2 regions of the Pseudomonas sp. AS2.8 genome follow, and region 2 is predicted to be linked to the other one. Evidence: riboswitches for the same ligand, from Rfam matches in the RefSeq annotation. Region 2 holds a riboswitch; the other holds the start of a gene.

Region 1 (3,582 bases), on a different contig from region 2:
GAAATGGCGCATGTCGCGGCGCTCGGCGATGGCTCGGTAGACGGCGGCTTGTTCGGCGGGGGTATAGGGGGTCGTGGTCACGGCTTGAGCATCGCGGCGGCCGCGGCGGGTGCCGACGGCATGTAGAAGTGAATATAGCTGGCGGTGAGGCGACCGTCTCGGTAGACCGCCTCGGCCACCGCCTTGCCGTTGGGGCACAGCCCGCGCGCCCAGGGCACTTCGGGTGACTCCAGGGCGGAGTGGTGATAGGTGTGGCCGCGCAGGGTGCCCTGCTCGAAGACCACCGACTGCAGGGCCAGGGCGGTGAGCCGCGCCTGCATCCGCGCGCTGCCGGGCAGCAGCCCGAGCAGGCTGGCGGATTCGCCGGCCTTGTCGGTCAGTTCGTCGAGCAGATAGAGCATGCCGCCGCACTCGGCGAGGATCGGCTTGCCGGCCGCGTGGTGGGCGCGGATGGCCGCGCGCATGCCCAGGTTGTTGGACAGCGTCCGCAGGTGCAGCTCGGGATAGCCGCCGGGCAGGTAGAGGCTGTCTACCGCCGGCAGCGCCGTGTCGGTGAGCACGGAAAAGAACTGCAGCTCGGCGCCCAGGGCGCGCAAGAGATCCAGATTGGCCTGGTAGATGAAGGCCAGTGCCGCATCCCGGGCCACACCGATCCGCACCCCGGCCAGCAGCGGCTCGACCGCGGTCGGCTCAGGTGCGGCAAAAGCTACCGGCGGCGGCAATTCGAGGGTGGAACTGGCGCCCAGGGCATCGGCCGCCATGTCCAGACGACGATCCAGGTCGGTGACCTCGTCGGCCTGGATCAACCCCAGGTGGCGACTCGGCAACTCGATGCCGGCATCGCGCGGCAGGCTGCCAAAGAAGGTCATGCCCGCCGGCAGGCTGCCGCGGATCAGCTGCGTCTGCCGCGGACTGCCACTGCGATTGGCCAGCACCCCGGCGAAGGGCAGGCTCGGCCGGTAGTGGGCGAGGCCATAGGCCAGGGCGCCAAAGGTCTGCGCCAGGCCGGCGGCGTCGATTACCCCCAGCACCGGTACGCCAAAGCGCTCGGCCAGGTCGGCCGCCGAGGGCTGGCCGTCGAACAGGCCCATGACCCCTTCGATAAGGATGAGATCGGCCTCCCCCGCCGCTTCCCACAGCAGGCGCCGACTCTCGGCCTCGCCGATCATCCACAGATCGAGCTGGTAGACCGGTGCGCCGCTGGCGCGCGCGAGGATCATCGGATCGAGAAAGTCCGGACCGCACTTGAACACCCGTACCCGCCGACCCTGGCGAACGTGCAGCCGGGCCAGGGCGGCGGTGACGCTGGTCTTGCCCTGACCGGAGGCCGGGGCGGCGATCAGCAGCGCCGGGCAATGCCGCGTCTGGCCTACCATTCGATGCCCTGCTGGGCGCGGACGCCGGCCTGGAAGGCATGCTTGACCAGACTCATGTCGGTCACGGTATCGGCGGCCTCGACCAGCGCCGGCGGCGCACCGCGCCCGGTCACCACCACGTGCTGGTGCGCCGGGCGCCCGGCCAGATCGGCCAGCACCTGGTCGACGTCCAGATAGCCGTGCTTGAAGGCGATGTTGAGTTCGTCCAGCAGCACCAGGCCGATGGCCGGATCGCGCAGCAGCTCCACCGCCACCGCCCAGGCCGCCGCCGCCGACTGCAGGTCGCGGGCCCGGTCCTGGGTATCCCAGGTGAAGCCCTCGCCCATGACGTGGTAGCGCACCTCGTCCGGGAAGCGCCTGAAGAAGAGTTGCTCGCCGGTGTCGCGGCGGCCCTTGATGAATTGCACCACGCCCACCTTCATGCCGTGGCCGAGGGCGCGCGCCGCCATGCCGAAGGCGGAGCTGCTCTTGCCCTTGCCGATGCCGGTATGGACCAGCAGCAGGCCACGCTCGTCCTGGGCTTCGGCGATGCGGGCATCGATCACCGCCTTCTTGCGCACCATGCGCGCGCGGTGGCGCTCGTCTCGCTCGGGGCTGGTCGAATCGGGGGTGTCGGTCATGGATGGTTCTCCGGGTGCGGGCGCGGCGGAGAAACGGGCAGAGACGCCGCCCGCGCAAGGCAGGTGGCGACGCCGCGCGACGCCCTCCGCATCGCCGAGATGAACGCAAGCGTGGCCGGTCTCCGGGCTGGTGAGCCGATGCCCTGGGGCATCCGCTGCGCCCCTTCCCGGCCAGGGCCAGTGGGCATCGCGCAGCTACTGCTCAACTACCGTTGCGGGGGCAGCGCCGGCTCGACCGGCTTCCCTGTTTCACCCCGCTCCAGGCGGGGCACCACGTGCAAGGGCGCAGGGTACGGACTACCCGGGAGAGCGTCAATCGATGGCGCCACCCGAACTCGGCGTCGCGCGGACGGGTCCACCCTAGGCACCCACCGCCAGGAGCTACCGGATGAACGATGCCACTCTCGCCGCCTGCATCAAGGCCTGCCTCGATTGCGCCGCCGCCTGTGAAACCTGCGCCAGCGCCTGCCTGGGCGAAGCCAATCTGGACATGATGCGCGACTGCGTCCGCCTGGACCGCGACTGCGCCGATGCCTGCCGCCTGGCCGCCACCTTCATGCAACGCGGCAGCGACCGCATCGCCGAAGCCTGCGCCCTGTGCCTGGCCACCTGCCGTGCCTGCGCCGCCGAATGCGGCAAGCACAAGGCCAATCACTGCCAGGCCTGCGCCCGGGCCTGCGCAGCCTGTGCCGACGCCTGCGCGGCCATGGCGGCCTGAGCGGGTCATTTTCCGCTACTGCGCGCTCCGGTCGCAGGCAAAACGGCCCGGCCGACCCACCGCTGGAGCGGTCGGCATTGGCATTACCCGTCGGCGCCAGGGATAATGCCCGCCCTTTAATCGATATCCAGGCCTTCGCCATGACCGATACCAACCAAGATCCCCGTTTGAGCCGCATGAAGCGTCGCCTGCGCAAGAAGCAGTACCTGGGCGAATTCCAGGAACTGGCCTTTGAAATCAAGGTGAGCTTCAAGAACGAACTCAGCGAAGACGATCTGGACACCTTCCTGGGCGACTTCATCGACTACGTCGAAGAGCGCAAGCTGGACTACATCGGCGGCTTCGACAACGCCTGGGTCGAAGGCACCATCATGGCCAACAAGCGCTACACCTCGCCCACCGCCGAAGACCGTACCGCCCTGCTGGACTGGCTCAAGGCCCGTACCGAAGTCGGCGAAGCCAACGCCTCCGATCTGCATGACGCCTGGCACCACGACGGCGAAGTCTAACTAGCCTTCGCCGGATAGCTTGGCGGCCGTTGCGGTCGTAAAGGGGAATCCGTTGGAAACCAGGTCCTCATGACGACCCTCCTGCAAATCTCCGATACCCACTTCGGCACCGAGCAACCCGCCGTGGTCGCGGCTCTGGAAGCCCATGTCCGCGAACACGGCGCCGATGTCCTCATCCTCTCCGGGGACATCACCCAGCGCGCCCGGCGCGGACAATTCGCCGCCGCCAAGACCTTCGTCGAACGCCTGGAAAGCTACGGCATCCCGCGAACCCTGGTGATCCCGGGCAATCACGACCTGCCGCTGTACAATGTCTTCGCGCGCTTCCTGACGCCCTATGGCAACTATCGCCGCCATTT
Region 2 (3,582 bases):
GGCCCTGGGGGTTTTCGAACCAACGCTCGCGATTGTCCTGGGCGCAGATCGCCTGGAGCACCGGCACCGGGCGGCGGAACGGCGTCAGATTCGGCCGCTCCGGACTGGACTGGGCGAAACCGGTGGTATTGAGGATCAGCGCCGTGGCGGTCTCGTCCAGCAGCCGTTCCACCTCCTCCAGGCAGGCCGGCTCCTTGAGACTGGCCACGGCGATGGGCAGCGGATTCAGGCCCTGGGCTTCCAGTTGCTGGCAGAAGACATCGACGAAGGCGGTGTTGGCCGATTGCAGGTGGGTGCGGTAGAACAGCAGCGCCGCGGTGGGCCAATCCGGTCGCCAGCGCTGGCGCCAACCATCCAGGCCCAGGGCATCCGGATGATGGACGGCCACCCTTGGCAATTCCCGTGGCGCCTCGTAGGTGTAGCGGGCATCCAGGCATTCGGTGGCCAGGCAATGCAGGAAATCCCGGGCATTGCCCAGGCCGCCCTGGCGCAGGTAGCGCCACAGCCGTTCGGCCAGCTCGGGCGCCACCGTACCCAGGGCCATCAGCTCCGGGTCGGGCCGATCACAGCCGGGCACCGCGATCAGGGTCAGCCCCCGCGCGGTCAACTCGGCCAGCCGTTCCATGCCATAGCGCCAGTACCCCTGGCCGCCATGCAGGGAGATGAACACCACCCGCGCCTGGCTGAGCACCTCCTCGACATAGAGATCCACCGAGGCGTGGTTCTGCAACTGCATGGGATTGGCCAGGCGCAGGCTCGGATAGCCGGCGTCCAGGCTACGGGTCGCCTCGGCCAGCAGCGCCAGGTGCGAGTCGCCACTGCAGAGCACGACGATCTCGCCCGGTGTCTGCGCCAGGTGGGCGATGCCGTCGTCCGGGACGAAACCGCCCGGCTGGGTACGCAGCAGATGCATCTGGGTCAGGCCACCGCGGCGCGCAGCTGGGCGGTGATGGCCGCCTGGTCCAGCTCCTGACCGATCAGCACCAGCTGGGTGCTGCGGGTCTCGCCGGTCTTCCAGGTACGGTCGAAATGCTTGTCGAAGCGGGTGCCCACGCCCTGCACCAGCAGCCGCAGCGGCTTGCCGGCGATGGCGGCGAAGCCCTTCACCCGCAGTACGCCATGATGCTTGACCACCTCGGCCAGGGCCGCCAGCAGGGTCGCTTCCGCCACCTCGGGCAACTCGACGCCAAAGGAGTCGAATTCGTCGTGGTCATGGTCTTCATGACCCTCCAGATCGTGGTGGGTCGGACGGCTGTCGATGTGCGCCTCGGACTCGGCCTGCAGGCCCAGCAGCACCGACAGCGGCAGCACGCCACGACTGGCTTCCACCACCTTGACCGCCGGCGGCAGCTCTTCGCTCACCTCGGCACGCACCCGGGCCAGCGCCTCGGTGTCCAGGCCGTCGGCCTTGTTGAGGATCACCAGATCGGCACTGGCGAGCTGGTCTTCGAACAACTCGTGCAGCGGCGATTCATGGTCGAGGTTGGGGTCCTGGCGACGCTGGGCATCCACCTGCTCGGGATGGGCGGCGAAGGTGCCGGCCGCCACCGCCGGGCTGTCGACCACGGTGATCACCGCATCCACGGTGCAGGCGTTGCGGATCTCCGGCCACTGGAAGGCCTGTACCAGCGGCTTGGGCAGGGCCAGGCCACTGGTCTCGATGAGGATGTGGTCGATGTCGCCGCGGCGCGCCACCAATTCCTTCATCACCGGGAAGAATTCTTCCTGCACGGTGCAGCACAGGCAGCCATTGGCCAATTCGAAGACACGGCCCTGGGCCTCTTCCTCACTACAGCCGATGCTGCACTGGCGGAGGATCTCACCGTCGATGCCCAGCTCGCCGAATTCGTTGACGATCACCGCGATGCGCCGGCCCTCGGCGTGGTCGAGCATGTGCCGCAGCAGGGTGGTCTTGCCGGAACCGAGGAAGCCGGTAACGATGGTGACGGGAGTCTTGGCCAGGGTTTTCATGGGCTGCCCTTAGAGAAAAAGCGAAAGAAGACGGGCAGGCATGCCGGACGCCCGCGTGACGGCGAGGCCCTGGTGGCAGCCCGGATCACCCCGCCCGGTTGCGTGTTCGAAGCGTGACGAGGCAGGTCTCCTGGCTCGCGGCGCCTGGCTCCGGCCTTCCCGCGTGAGCAGTGGCCTTAGGGCATGTTCATAATTTCGCGAGCTAGAGTCAAACAAGGCGAAGATGCTTGAGGAAGCGGAGTTTACAAATGGTAAATGAGCATTCCGAAAGCATCTTCAACGCAGTTTGGCCGACGCGCAGCAAATTATGAACAGGCTCTAGTGGAGAGGCTAAAAATGCCGCTTACAGTTGCGGGGGCAGCCGCGGTATCACACCGCGTTCCCTTTCAAGCTCTTGCCGACAAGAGCACCTCGGAACGCGACAGGCTACGAGCGCCCCGCCGGGGTGTCAATCAGCCAGGCTTGACCGGCGGGCGAGGCGCGTGGTCTGCTCGCTGCGTCCGCCAAGGGCGAGCCACCGCCTGCCTTCCTCAGCCCCAAGACCTGCCATGATCGCTACCACGCGCGCCCTCACCATCCTGTACCGGACCATTATTTCGGCCTGGCACCCGGCCCTTGGCCGGCTCGCCCTTCGGCCGCTGAGCGGCTCAGGGCCCGGACTGGGCTGCCGCGATTCCTTGCGCCGCATGGACGTTCAAGGCTAATGGCCCTGGTCCTGGGCCTCGGCTGCCGCCAGGGCTGTTCGCTGGACGAACTCGCCGAACTGGCGCTCGGGGTCTTGCGGGAAGCCCGGCGCGATCGCACCGCGCTGACCGCGCTGGCGACCGTTGCCAGTCGACTCGAGGAAAGCGGGTTGCGCGCCCTCGCCCAGCGTTGGCAGCTGCCTCTGCACGGCTTCACCGCCGAGCGTCTGGCGCAAGAGCGCGGCATAACCGCAGCCAGCGACCTGGTGTTGCAGCACACTGGCAGCCCCAGCGTGGCCGAAGCCGCGGCCCTGGCCGCGGCCGGTGAAGGTGCCCGGTTGCTGGTGAGCAAGCGCAAGAGTGCGGCCGCGACGGCAGCCCTGGCCTACGCCTGAGCGAGTTCTTCCGCGTCGGTGTCCCTGACCCGGGCGCGGACGTGGATGGGGCTGAAGGGCTCGTTCTGCACCAGCTCCACTAGGGATTCCTTGACCAGCTCGAGGATGGCCATGAACGTCACCACCACGCCAAGCCGCCCTTCGTCCAGGGTGAACAGCGCCACGAAGGGCACGAAGGCGCCCTCCTTGAGGCGCTCCAGCACCTGGCTCATGCGCTCACGGGTGGACAGCACCTCGCGGGTCACCTGGTGGCTCTCGAACAGGTCGGCGCGGCGCAGGACCTCGCCCATCGCCAGCAGCAACTCGCCGAGGTCCACCTCGGGCAACAGCTTGCGCGCCCGCGCATCCGGCGCCGGCAAGGTAGGCACCACGAAGTTGCGGCCCTCGCGCGGCAGGTCATCGAGATCCTCGGCGGCCTTCTTGAAGCGCTCGTATTCCTGCAGGCGCCGGATCAGTTCGGCGCGGGGATCCTCTTCCTCGGCTTCCAGGCCTTCGGCCCGCGGCAGCAGCATCCGCGACTTGATCTCCGCCAG

Evidence for each region. Region 2 has a riboswitch for cobalamin ahead of cobW (cobalamin biosynthesis protein CobW). Riboswitches for the same ligand answer to the same signal wherever they lie in the genome.
Region 1: another riboswitch for cobalamin. It lies ahead of cobO (cob(I)yrinic acid a,c-diamide adenosyltransferase); the one in region 2 lies ahead of cobW (cobalamin biosynthesis protein CobW).

What each region holds. Positions count from the first base shown of each region.
Region 1 covers NZ_JACHVV010000002.1:632,727-636,308, forward strand. The annotation lists gene bluB (5,6-dimethylbenzimidazole synthase) at 1-81, opposite strand, end outside; gene FHR73_RS09910 (cobyrinate a,c-diamide synthase) at 78-1,376, opposite strand; gene cobO (cob(I)yrinic acid a,c-diamide adenosyltransferase) at 1,370-1,996, opposite strand; cobalamin riboswitch at 2,092-2,287, opposite strand; gene FHR73_RS09920 (four-helix bundle copper-binding protein) at 2,385-2,714, shown strand; gene FHR73_RS09925 (YggL family protein) at 2,855-3,223, shown strand; gene FHR73_RS09930 (metallophosphoesterase) at 3,293-3,582, shown strand, end outside.
Region 2 covers NZ_JACHVV010000001.1:1,179,734-1,183,315, reverse strand. The annotation lists gene cobN (cobaltochelatase subunit CobN) at 1-913, opposite strand, end outside; gene cobW (cobalamin biosynthesis protein CobW) at 919-1,971, opposite strand; cobalamin riboswitch at 2,074-2,400, opposite strand; gene FHR73_RS05360 (cobalamin biosynthesis protein) at 2,675-3,049, shown strand; gene FHR73_RS05355 (ScpA family protein) at 3,040-3,582, opposite strand, start outside.